3 regions of the Pantoea sp. CFCC18179 genome follow, and region 1 is predicted to be linked to each of the others. Evidence: predicted binding sites of a transcription regulator. Region 1 holds the regulator's gene; each other region holds the start of a gene.
The links. The regulator LexA, encoded in region 1, represses DNA repair genes until DNA is damaged. The targets are predictions, from matches to a motif close to TNCTGTATGTACATACAGNA.
Positions count from the first base shown of each region.

Region 2: dinB (DNA polymerase IV) is a predicted target of LexA. The motif match lies at 2,101-2,120, and genes of this name have one in related genera.
Region 3: uvrB (excinuclease ABC subunit UvrB) is a predicted target of LexA. The motif match lies at 2,729-2,748, and genes of this name have one in related genera.

Region 1 covers NZ_JBNBPM010000004.1:78,529-82,809, forward strand. Annotated here, with positions in the region: gene plsB (glycerol-3-phosphate 1-O-acyltransferase PlsB) at 1-1,328, opposite strand, end outside; gene ACPUC7_RS09925 (diacylglycerol kinase) at 1,455-1,823, shown strand; gene lexA (transcriptional repressor LexA) at 1,929-2,543, shown strand; gene dinF (MATE family efflux transporter DinF) at 2,679-4,001, shown strand; gene ACPUC7_RS09940 (CsbD family protein) at 4,163-4,281, shown strand, end outside.
Region 2 covers NZ_JBNBPM010000013.1:110,520-114,800, forward strand. Annotated here, with positions in the region: gene ACPUC7_RS20120 (sugar ABC transporter substrate-binding protein) at 1-874, shown strand, start outside; gene dinB (DNA polymerase IV) at 1,033-2,088, opposite strand; gene dpaA (peptidoglycan meso-diaminopimelic acid protein amidase) at 2,332-3,075, shown strand; gene ACPUC7_RS20135 (class II glutamine amidotransferase) at 3,046-3,813, opposite strand; gene lpcA (D-sedoheptulose 7-phosphate isomerase) at 3,865-4,281, opposite strand, start outside.
Region 3 covers NZ_JBNBPM010000005.1:77,111-81,391, forward strand. Annotated here, with positions in the region: gene ACPUC7_RS11640 (gluconeogenesis factor YvcK family protein) at 1-562, shown strand, start outside; gene uvrB (excinuclease ABC subunit UvrB) at 628-2,649, opposite strand; gene ACPUC7_RS11650 (ABC transporter ATP-binding protein) at 3,577-4,281, shown strand, end outside.

The DNA.
Region 1 (4,281 bases):
GCGCCACGTAACTCTTTGGCGTAGGTACCCACTTCCATCACATGCTCATAACCGATGTAGATCGGCACGAAAGTGATGGGGCGGCTGCCGCCACGCAACATCGCTTGCAGCGTCATTGATAACGTACCGGTTTTCGGATCGAGTAAACGGCCGGTACGCGAACGTCCACCTTCCACGAAATATTCAACCGAGTAACCACGGCTAAACAACTCGCCCAGATATTCACGGAATACGGTGGAGTAGAGTTTGTTGCCTTTAAAGGTACGACGAATAAAGAACGCACCCAAACGGCGGAAAATCGGGCCCGCTGGCCAGAAATTCAGGTTGATACCGGCAGCAATGTGCGGCGGCACCAAACCCTGGTGATAAAGGACATATGAGAGCAGCAGATAGTCCATGTGACTGCGGTGGCAGGGCACATAAACGATCTCATGGCCATCCTGCGCCAGCTGACGGACGCGCTCGCCGCCATGCACATTGATACCTTGATATAAGCGGCTCCACAGCCAACCCATTACGCGATCGGTGATTTTAATCGCTTCATAGGAAAAGTTGGCCGCGACTTCTTCCATCATTTCGATGGCGTGTTGCTGGGCTTTCTCATGCGAAATCTTTTTACTGCGCGCTTCATCTTCTACTGCCTTTTCAATCGCTTTGGATTGAAGCAGCTTGTTGAAGAGATCCTGACGCGCCGGCAAGCTCGGCCCAACCGCCGCCAAACGTTGGCGTGCGAAGTGAATCCGCGCTACGCGTGCCAGTTTCTGTGCAATCGACTTATCGGTGCCGTGCTCGGTGGCCATTTGGCGCAGCGAAACGGTTTGTGAGAAGCGCACAAAGCTGTCGCGACCATGCCACAGAATGGCGAAGAACTTCTGCACGCCATTCAGCACGCGCAAGTGTGGCGCGGCTTCGCCCAACGTCTCACGTCCCGGCGCACGACCAAACATCACCGCGACCGGCAACATCTGCACATCAAGCTGCGGGTTGCTGCGGTGCAGATCGAGGTAGTCGTGGAAGAGCTTTACCGATTCCGGATTTGCCACGAAATAAGGAATAACGCGCGGGCCATCGTGAATAAACACGTGGCGGGGAAGTAAGGTGCCATCGATCTCTAGCGGTGCCAGCGGATCGGGCAGATCATGTTTCAAACATTGCGCCCGCAATGTCAGCAAGTCAGCCTTTGAATCATAAGGCAAAACATACATCACCGGACGTGTCGGATCGATCCCGTGTTCAGAGACAGGATCGGTCGGAATGACCTTACTTTTTACCAAAATAGAGAGTGGTAAATTCAATAATTTGTAATAGAGTTTACGCCAACCTGACATAGACAACTTAAAGCCTCTTGTTAGCAAAGCGCGGCAAGCATACCAGAAAGCGCAGCGAAGATCTGTGGCTCTGCCGCCTCACACTGCCACACATTGACGTCAAAATAGATCAAGGGTTCCACGTACATGGCAAATAATGTCACCGGTATTGTAAGAATAGTGAAAGCAGCCGGTTATTCCTGGCAAGGATTGCGCGCTGCCTGGCAGCATGAAGCCGCGTTTCGCCAGGAAGCGGTTGCGGCGCTAATGGCGATTGTTATCGCATGCTGGTTGGATGTGGATGCCATCACCCGCGTGCTGTTGATTGGCTCTGTGATGCTGGTGGTCATTGTCGAAGTCCTTAATAGTGCCATCGAATCCGTGGTTGATCGCATCGGCCAGGAGCAGCATCCGCTAGCGGGGCGCGCCAAAGATATGGGGTCGGCTGCGGTACTGCTGACTATCTTACTGGCTCTGTTTGTTTGGATCGCCTTGCTCTGGTCGCATTTGAGATAAAGATTCCAGATTCCTCAACCCGCTGATTTTTCCCTCTGTTATGGTTTTCATTCCGCCAATACCTGTATATACTCACAGCGACTGTATAAACAACCAGGGGGCGGGATGAAAGCGTTAACTGCACGGCAGCAACAGGTCTATGACCTGATTCGCGACCATATTAACCAGACGGGCATGCCGCCAACGCGTGCGGAAATTGCTGCGCAACTGGGTTTTCGCTCGCCCAATGCTGCTGAAGAGCATCTGAAAGCGCTGGCGCGTAAAGGCGTAATTGAAATCGTTTCCGGCGCATCGCGCGGGATTCGTTTGCTAATGGAAGAAGAACCGAGCGAAGGGCTGCCGCTGATTGGCCGTGTTGCTGCGGGTGAACCACTGTTGGCACAAGAACATATCGAAGCGCACTATCAAGTAGATGCCAACCTTTTCAAACCGAGCGCGGATTTTCTGCTGCGCGTTAGCGGTATGTCGATGAAAGACATCGGCATTATGGATGGCGATCTATTAGCAGTGCACAAAACGCAGGAAGTGCGTAACGGCCAGGTTGTGGTGGCGCGCATTGATGATGAAGTCACGGTGAAACGCTGGAAAAAGCAGGGCGCGATTGTGCATTTGCTGCCAGAAAACAACGATTTCCAACCGATTGTCGTTGATACTCGCGAGCAACTGCTGACCATTGAAGGTTTGGCGGTTGGCATCGTGCGTAACGGCGAGTGGCTCTGATTTATTTCTGCTTTTCCCCAACTGCGGCGGCGAAACATTCGCTGGCCGCAGTCTGCTATTCTACTTTTCTAAAACTTCTTCTGCGGCACAGTCCGGCGTCATCACGCTGATCACCGCATAAAACGGAATGGGCTGATGCGGCTGTTTTCCTCTTCAGATAAAACACTCTGGCGGCTAGCGCTGCCGATGATCCTCTCTAATATCACCGTTCCATTATTGGGCGTGGTGGATACCGCAGTGATTGGTCATCTCGACAGCCCAATCTATTTGGGCGGCGTCGCGGTGGGCACGACAGCAACCAGTTTTATCTTTATGTTGCTGCTATTCCTGCGTATGAGCACCACCGGGCTTACCGCTCAAGCTTTTGGCGCCAATGATAAAACTGCACTGGCGCGCGCGTTAACCCAGCCGCTGCTGATCGCGTTGGTGTTTGGCATGCTGTTTATGCTGTTAAGAACGCCAGCGAGTAATTTGGCCGCCGCATTGATGGGCGGTAGTGCCGCAGTGCAGCAACAGGCGCAAATATTTATTGAGATTCGCTGGCTCAGCGCGCCCGCCACGCTAGCCAATTTAGTGATTCTCGGCTGGTTGCTCGGCGTGCAGTATGCGCGCGCGCCGATGGTGCTGCTGATTATCGGTAATCTGGTCAACATCCTGCTCGATCTGCTGTTCGTGCTTAAGCTGCATTGGGGCGTGGCCGGTGCGGCGGCAGCAACTGCAACGGCGGAATATGTCACGCTTGCCGTTGGTTTGTGGATGGTGGCGCGAGTACTCAAGATGCGCGGTATTCACTTTTCATTATTAAAAAGCAGCTGGCGCGGCGATGCGGCGCGCTTGTTCCGTCTTAATCGCGACATCATGTTGCGTTCCCTCATGCTGCAAATCTGTTTCGCTTCGTTGACGTTACTTGGCGCGCGTATTGGCCCGGATGTGGTGGCGGTCAATGCGGTGTTGCTGATGTTCCTGACTTTCACGGCCTATGCGTTAGATGGCTTTGCTTACGCGGTCGAAGCCTGTTCCGGCGAAGCGGTTGGCGCCAAGGATCGCAGTAAGTTACTGCTAATCTGGCATGCAGCCTGTCGTCAGGCGTGTTTTGTCGCGCTAATGTTTGCGGTGATTTATGCCTGCACCGGACCGCAGATCGTCGCCATGCTGACTTCCCTTGAAGCGCTGCGTGAAATGGCTGATCGCTACCTCATCTGGCAGGTGATTTTGCCGCTGGTTGGCGTGTGGTGTTATCTGCTGGATGGCATGTTTATCGGTGCCACGCGTGGACGTGAAATGCGTAACAGCATGGTGATGGCGGCGATCGGTTATGGCATTACGCTTTTGACATTGCCGTGGCTGGGCAATCACGGCTTGTGGCTGGCCGTTACGGTGTTTCTTGCTTTGCGCGGGTTAACGCTGTGGCTGGTCTGGCGCGGCCATTGGCGGCATGACAGCTGGTTTAATGCTTGATAAGCGAAGCGTAACCTACAGATTAATCTGTATTTCCCAGCAAACTGCGCAGCGCCTACTATAATTATCTCAAACGGCGCAAATGAGTAGCGCGTTGTGTGGGTATTTCCTTCTTTATCTAGGGGATTACCCGTCTCACTCAGGATGACGTGGAGGATTATATGAACAAAGACGAAGCGAGCGGCAACTGGAAGCAGTTTAAAGGGAAATTTAAAGAGAAGTGGGGAAAACTCACTGATGACGATCTGACCGTGATTGAAGGTAAGCGCGATCAGCTGGT
Region 2 (4,281 bases), on a different contig from region 1:
GGGCTTTAAGGTCAGCACCTTTCTGAGCAACGGTGACGATGCGCGCTTCCAGGATTTCGTCAATCAGGCGATCAGCCAAAAATATGACGGCATTATTTTGTCGCACGGCAAAGATCCGTACGCCACGGCGCTGGTGCAACGTATCGCCGCTGCGGGCATTAAGCTTTCGGTGTTTGATACGCCGGTGAATACGCCAGTTAACGGTGTCACGGTTACCGCCCAGGATGATGCTTCTTTGGCGCAGGAATCGCTGGGACAGATCGTTAAAGATTTCAACGGCAAGGCGAATATCGTCAAGCTGTGGGTGGCAGGCTTCCCGCCAATGGAACGTCGTCAGGTGGTGTATGAAAAAGTACTGAAAGAGAATCCAGGCATTCAGCAGCTGGAATCGATTGGTGCGGTTTCTTCTGACGTGCAAGGCGATACCGCCAACAAGATTGGCGCGATTCTGGCGAAATACCCAAAAGGCAAAATTGATGCAATTTGGGGCGCGTGGGATGCCTTTAGTCAGGGCGCGTATAAAGCGTTGCAGGAGAATGGTCGTACCGAGATCAAGCTGTATAGCATCGATGTATCCAATCAGGATTTGCAGTTGATGCATGAGAAAAACAGCCCGTGGGTACAGACGGTGGCGGTTGATCCGAAAACCATTGGTGCAGTGAATATGCGTCTGGTGGCGAATAAGATTGGCGGCGAAGCAACACCGGCGACGTATCAGTTCAAAGCAGCGGCGATTTCACAGCAACAGCTGAATGCTCAGCAAGGCGCGATTAACGTGGCGTCGCTGAATAAGATCATCCCAGGCTGGGGCGAGAACAGCGATTTTATCGCGCCGTGGTTTGCGACATTAGAAGCGAAGGTCGGGAAGAAGTAAGTTTTTCCCTCACCCTAACCCTCTCCCACAAGTGGGAGAGGGAACCGTTCAGTGCACTTTTGAACTTAAGCACGCATTTATTACCACTCTCGATCAGCGCCCTCGCCCGCTTGCGGGATAGGGCTGGGGTGAGGGACAGCGCGCACATTCGCACAATCTCACAACCCCAACAGCAACTGCCGCTCCAGCTGCGGATCCACCAGCGTCACATGCAATCCCACCAATCTCACACCACGCCCGCCGCGACGTTCATCCCATGCCTGGCGTGCCACGGCGATCATGTCGTCCTTATTTAAAACCGACCAAACGTGTTCCTGGGTGGTTTGCTGGAAGTCATTAAACTTGAGCTTTACGCCTTGCCGCGCAATCTGCTTATCGGGCTTAATCGCCGTCAGGCGGCGATCCAACTCGGCATAGAGAAAATCGATTATTTCCAGACACTGATCCCAGTTGTGAATATCTTCCATCAGCGTGCGTTCAACACCGAGTGATTTGCGTTCGCGCTCCACCACCACATCGCGATCGTCAATACCGTTGCTGCGTTCCCACAGCACGCGACCAAACTTGCCAAAACGCTTTAATAACAGCGCCAAATCGGCACGCTGTACATCAGCGCAAGTGCGTAAGCCCATCTCTTCCAGTTTCTTAGTGGCCACTTTGCCAACGCCGGGAATTTTGCTGAGTGGCAAGGTGAGTAAAAAATCGGGCATCGCGTGTGGCGTGATAACAAATTGGCCGTTGGGTTTGTTGAGATCGGAAGCGATCTTGGCGAGAAACTTGATCGGCGCAATGCCAGCAGAAGCAGTCAAACCGGTCTCACGCAGGATATCGGCACGAATCGCCTGCGCCATCAGCGTCGCCGATCCCTGACAATGCAGGCTGTTGGTGACATCCAGATAAGCTTCATCCAGCGATAGCGGTTCAATTAACGCGGTGTAACGCGAGAAGATATCGCGAATCTGGCGCGAGGCTTCTTTATAAGCATCGTAGCGGCCAGGTAATAAACGCAGATGTGGACAGAGTTTCAGCGCCATCGCCGTGGGCATCGCGCTGCGTACGCCATATTTACGCGCCGGATAGTTGGCGGTGCTGATCACGCCGCGCTGCACCCGGCTGCCACCAATGGCGATGGGAATGTCACGCAAAGAGGGATCGTCGCGCATCTCAACCGCTGCGAAAAAGCAGTCCATATCGACATGAATAATTTTGCGCATACGCCCTCCGAATACTGGATAAGTATACAGCAGCGAAAAATATCGGCAATAATTGTTGAGAGAGAGATTAAAGTTTACAAATTTCTGGTCGTATTCCCTTTAGGAACGCGCCATTTTCTCGGACACTGGCTTGATTAAAAGCCAGACAATGTTAATGTTGCGCTGCGATAGCGGATATTTCCGATAATGCAATACCCTGACGCTTAGCGTCATCGTTTCTCTTCACATCAAGGTATCTACAGAATGGGCAGAATCGCATTATTGCTTGCGATGATCTTTATGCCGGTCCTAAGCTGGGCAATGAACCCCGAGCCTACGCAACCGCTGGCTCCGGTGAGCAAAGAGCTAAAGAAACAACTGATTGGCACCCCGGTGTTTATTCAGATTTTCAAGGAAGAGCGTACGCTGGAACTGTACGGCAAAATCGGTAATGAATATCGTCTGCTGGACAGCTATCGCATTTGTAATTTCTCTGGCGGTTTAGGTCCTAAACGTCGTCAGGGCGATTTTAAAAGTCCGGAAGGCTTTTATAACGTCAAGCTGAACCAATTAAAACCAGACAGCCGCTTTTACCGCGCCATTAATACCGGTTTTCCAAACCAATACGATCGCGCTAAAGGCTATGACGGCAACTATTTAATGATTCACGGTGATTGCGTATCAATTGGCTGCTACGCGATGACTAATGCGTCGATGGATGAGATCTTCACCTACACTAACGCCGCGTTGCGCAATGGTCAGCAGGAAATTCAGGTGAACATCTATCCGTTCCGCATGACCGACAGCAATATGGAACGTCACAAATACTCGACGTACATTAATTTCTGGCGTGAACTGCAACCAGGCTATGCCTACTTTGCGAAGTACCGCGTGCCGCCAACGGTGAATGTGACGGCAACCGGCCAATATGCGGTGAACAGCACGCCGGTAATTTCCACACCGGATGCTGCCTCGAAATCATTCCTGGCGCTCACCCAGGCAAAATAATGCCCACTCGCCTGGCACTATCCGGTGCCAGGTTTCATTCCCTGTCAGCGGTTGCGTGGCAATCACCGTCACCACATCTTGCGGCGTGGTTTGCTGCTGAAAATCAATCTCCACATCCTGATCGAGCAACGTGGCTTTGCCAAACGGCGCGCGGCGCGTAATCCAGTACAAGTTGGTCGAGCAGAACGCCATCAAATATCGTCCATCCGATAACAACATGTTGAACACGCCCTTTTCACGCATTTCTGCCGCCAATTCGGCGATATAGCGGAATACTGCTGGCCAGTTGCCTGGCGTTCGTGGATAGCGTTCAGCGAGTTTGTGCAGAATCCAGCAGAAGGCTTTTTCGCTGTCGGTTTCACCCACCGGGCGGAATGAACCGGTCTCAAGCTGGCGATAACCTTTCAGCTGCCCGTTATGGGCGTAAGTCCAATTGCGGCCCCACAGCTCACGCGTGAACGGATGGGTGTTTTCCAGCGACACTTCACCGCGATTCGCCTGGCGAATATGCGCCACCACCGAATGCGATTTGATCGGATATTCCTGCACCAAACGGGCAATCGGCGAGTTGAAGCTTGGCTGCGGATCTTTGAAGGTGCGGCAACCTTTACCTTCATAAAAGGTGATGCCCCAACCATCTTTGTGCGGCCCGGTTCCACCGCCACGCTGCACCAGACCGGTAAAACTGAAACAGATGTCCGTGGGGACATTGGCGCTCATCCCGAGCAATTCGCACATAGCAACCGCCTTAAGTTAGAACCTCCTGCGCATCGCAGGAGGAACACGTCATTACTTAACCATCTCTTTTTCGATCAACAGCATCAGGATGTGGATCACTTTAATGTGGATCTCCTGAATGCGGTCGGCATAACCGAAGTGTGGCACACGAATTTCGATATCTGCCGTGCCTGCCATTTTGCCACCATCTTTGCCGGTCAAAGTGATCACTTTCATCCCTTTGGCGCGTGCCGCTTCAATCGCTTTGATGATGTTGGCGGAATTGCCAGAGGTGGATAAGCCCAGCAGTACATCGCCTTCACGCCCTACCGCTTCGATATAGCGTGAGAACACATAGTCATAGCCGAAATCGTTGCTGACGCACGAAAGGTGGCTGACATCAGAAATAGCAATCGCCGGATAGCCAGGACGGTTTTCACGATAGCGCCCAGTCAGCTCTTCAGCAAAATGCATCGCATCGCAATGTGA
Region 3 (4,281 bases), on a different contig from region 1:
CAACATCATTCGCAATTTACTCAAAGTTGATGCCTTCTTGATTCCGATGTCGGAACAGCCAGTGGATTTGGTGGCGCAGGATGACGAAGGCAATATGGTGTACGGCGAAACCGCGATTGATGAAATGAAGCAGCCGCCGCAAGAATTGATGCTGCATCCTAACGTCCAACCCACGCGAGAAGCGCTTGATGCGATTGCCGAAGCGGATTTAATTCTGATCGGTCCCGGCAGTTTTTACACCAGCCTGATGCCGATTCTGCTGATGGAAGAGATGGCGCGTGCGCTGCGTCGCACGCCCGCGACGATGGTATTTATTGGCAATCTGGGTAAAGAGTTAAGCCCGGCCGCCGCCGGATTAACCGTGGCGGATAAATTGGCGATGATGGAAAAAGCCATTGGTAAGCGGGTGATTGATGCGATTGTGGTCAGCCCCGCATCCGATATCAGCGGGGTTGAAGAACGTGTGGTGATCCGCGAACCGCTGGAAGCCGCCGATATCAAATATCGTCACGACCGCCAGCTGTTGCGCATCGCGCTGGAGCACGCGATTCAGGCATTTTAATTTTCCGCCGCGCATCCATGCGCTGCGTTTCGTAGGGTCGCCATTTATGGTGACCTGGACGCGCATCACGACGCCGCAATAAACAGCTCGCGCAATTGATGCAACTGATCGCGTACGCTGGCGGCTTCTTCGAACTCCAGATTCTGCGCGTGTTGCTGCATCTGCCCTTCCAGCTCGTGAATCTTCTTCTGCATCGCCTGCGGCGTAAGCGCCAGATAATTCGCTTCGGCTTCCGCTGCGGTTCGTGACGCGGTTTTGCCTTTGCCGCGTGTTTTCACCACGTTACGGCCCAGCTCCAGAATATCGGTGATTTTCTTATTGAGTCCTTGCGGCACGATGCCGTTATCTTCGTTGTATTTCTGCTGCTTCTCGCGACGGCGTTCGGTTTCGCCCATCGCGCGTTCCATCGACGGCGTAATTTTATCGGCATACAGAATTGCCCGACCGTTGATGTTACGCGCCGCACGGCCAATGGTCTGAATCAGCGAGCGTTCGGAGCGCAGGAAACCTTCTTTATCGGCATCCAGAATCGCCACCAGCGACACTTCCGGCATATCCAAACCTTCACGCAGCAAGTTGATGCCGACCAGCACATCGAACTCGCCGAGACGCAGATCGCGAATGATCTCCATGCGCTCGACAGTATCAATGTCCGAGTGCAGATAACGCACCTTCTCGCCGTGTTCGACCAGATATTCGGTGAGATCTTCCGCCATACGCTTGGTCAGCACCGTCACCAGCACACGCTCATTGATCTCAACGCGTTTGCGGATTTCGGAGAGCAAGTCATCCACCTGCGTTGCCACAGGGCGCACTTCCAGCACTGGATCAAGCAAACCAGTTGGACGCACCAACTGATCAATCACTTCGTCACCGGATTTCTCCAGCTCGTAATTGCCTGGCGTAGCTGAGACATAAATGGTTTGCGGTGCCGCGGCTTCAAACTCTTCGAAGCGCATTGGACGGTTATCCAGCGCCGACGGCAAACGGAAGCCATATTCCACCAGCGTCTCTTTGCGCGCGCGGTCGCCACGATACATGCCGCCAATCTGCGGGATAGTCACGTGCGATTCGTCAACCACCAGCAAACCGTCGGCGGGCAAGTAGTCGAACAAGGTTGGCGGCGGTTCGCCCGGCCCGCGTCCAGAAAGGTAGCGCGAATAGTTTTCGATGCCGGAGCAGTAGCCCAACTCGTTCATCATTTCGAGATCGAACTGGGTACGCTGCGAGATGCGCTGCTCTTCCAACAGTTTGTTGTTCTCCAGCAGTACCTTGCGGCGGATCACCAGCTCATCTTTGATCTCTTCCATCGCCTGCAAAATACGTTCGCGCGGCGTGACGTAGTGCGTTTTCGGATAGACCGTAAAGCGTGGGATCACCGAGTCGACTTGCCCGGTGAGCGGATCAAACAGCGACAGCCGCTCAACTTCTTCATCAAACAGCTCGATACGCAGCGCAATCTCATCGGATTCCGCCGGGAACACGTCGATCACTTCACCGCGTACGCGGAAGGTACCGCGCTGGAATGCCTGATCGTTGCGGGTGTATTGCAGCTCGGCAAGGCGTCGCAGAATGCTGCGCTGATCGATAATCATGCCGCGCGTCAAATGCAGCATCATTTTCAAATAGAGATCGGGATCGCCCAAACCATAAATCGCCGAAACCGAGGCCACTACGATGACATCGCGGCGTTCCAACAGCGCTTTGGTCGCCGATAATCGCATCTGCTCGATGTGTTCATTCACCGACGCATCTTTTTCGATAAAGGTATCGGAACTCGGCACATAGGCTTCAGGCTGGTAGTAATCGTAGTACGAGACGAAAAACTCTACGGCGTTATCCGGGAAGAACTCTTTCATCTCTCCGTACAGCTGCGCCGCCAGCGTTTTGTTTGGCGCCAGCACCATGGTGGGGCGATTAAGATCGGCAATCACATTGGCAATGGTGAAGGTTTTACCCGAGCCGGTTACGCCCAACAGCGTTTGATGGGCGAGTCCATCTTCCAACCCCTCTTCCAGGCGACGAATGGCCTCAGGCTGATCGCCTGAAGGCTTGAAAGCGGAGTTGAGTTTAAAGGCTTTGCTCATGTTTTAGCGGTTCCAGCAGATGAAGTCGGCGGGCAGGCTGGTAATTCTACTCTGCTATGGCGAATTTGCCAGAAAAAAATACTGGACATAATCACAGTAAGCTTGCACGATAATGGGACTTCGCCATGGATTTCTTCAGTGCAATTTAAGCGGCACAACGCAAACTGTTGTTGCGCAATGTTATCCCCAAACGGAGGATGCTTTTAACATTTGTCAATAGAGTGTCATTAAATTGCAGTGAGATGACAAGGCAGATAAATCGCATGCTTGTTTTTTACTAACCTGCTGTTTTTATTAGACATGACTCAAAAGTCCAGTTTCTCAGCATAATGTATGAAGGCCGCGATTTTCCTCGCTTGCGCCCGGTTTTCAGTCGTTAATGCACAAGGTTATCCACAGTAATGGTGGATAAGTGAATCCAGCCCAAAGCCCATCGGCTGTGTATAAATTTCCTCAACGAGTTCTTAAGGGCAAAAAAAATTTTTTTCGCATTTATTTTTGCCGTTCAGCGTGTCGCATTAACCCTTCTTTTTGCCTGTTAGCCATGGCTGTTTGCTAAAAAACCCAGCGCTTAAGGCCACTTATTTCCGCAGTTTTTGCCTCGTGAACGATCAAATGCACCAGAAACGTTAAGCAGTCAGCACCGTCAAAGTGCAGATAAGTTATCACTCAGTGGAATTGTTAAGCATTGCTCAACTTTTAACGGCCTATTTGCGCGATTTCCTGGCTTAACCGGGTAATATTCCTAACCTGGCCTGGGAATTGCAGTGATTAACCTATCGAGACCTATGGAAAGACGAGGCCATATAGGCTCGCCCAGGCAGATTCTCTGCCAACGACAGCGGTGTCCATTAATCGTGCACGACTGTATGCCAGACGACACAGAGCGGGAGCATTCAGGCTAATAATCTGGAAGGAGTATGTCAGATGCTGAGTTTACGTTCGGTGAATCAGTTTTACGGTCAAAACCACATCCTGTGGGATGTGGATCTCGATCTGCCGCCGGGCACCTGCACCGGCGTGCTGGGCAGTCCGGGCATGGGCAAAACCACGTTGGTCAACTGCATTATGGGTCGTTTGCCGATCAACAGCGGCTCAATGATCTGGCAGGAAGATGGCGCGCCGCCGGAAGATTTGCTGCTGCAACCGGCGGAGATGCGGGCGCGCACCGGAATCGGCTATGTGCCGCAAGGTCGGCATATTTTCTCGCAAATGAGCGTGGAAGATAATTTGCTGATTGCGCTGATGGCGGCGCAGGATGATCGCAGCCGCGCGATTCCGGAGATGGTGTTTGATCTGTTCCCGGCACTCTATTCGTTGCGTCATCAACGCAGCGGCGAGTTACCAATGGAGCAGCAGCAACATCTGGCCCTGGCGCGTGCGCTGGTGCTGCAACCGAAGCTGGTGATCCTTGATGAACCGACGGAAGGCATGTCGCCTTGGCTGGAAGAGGAGATGGGCAATTTAATTCGCCGCTTGAATCGCGAATACGGATTGACGATTTTGTTGCTGGAGCAACATGTATCGTTTGTGCGCCGCGTTGCCGACTATTTCCTGCTGCTGCATCGTGGCCGCAATGTCGCGCACGGCAAAGTGGCACAGTTGGATGATTTGACGGTGAATAAGTGGTTA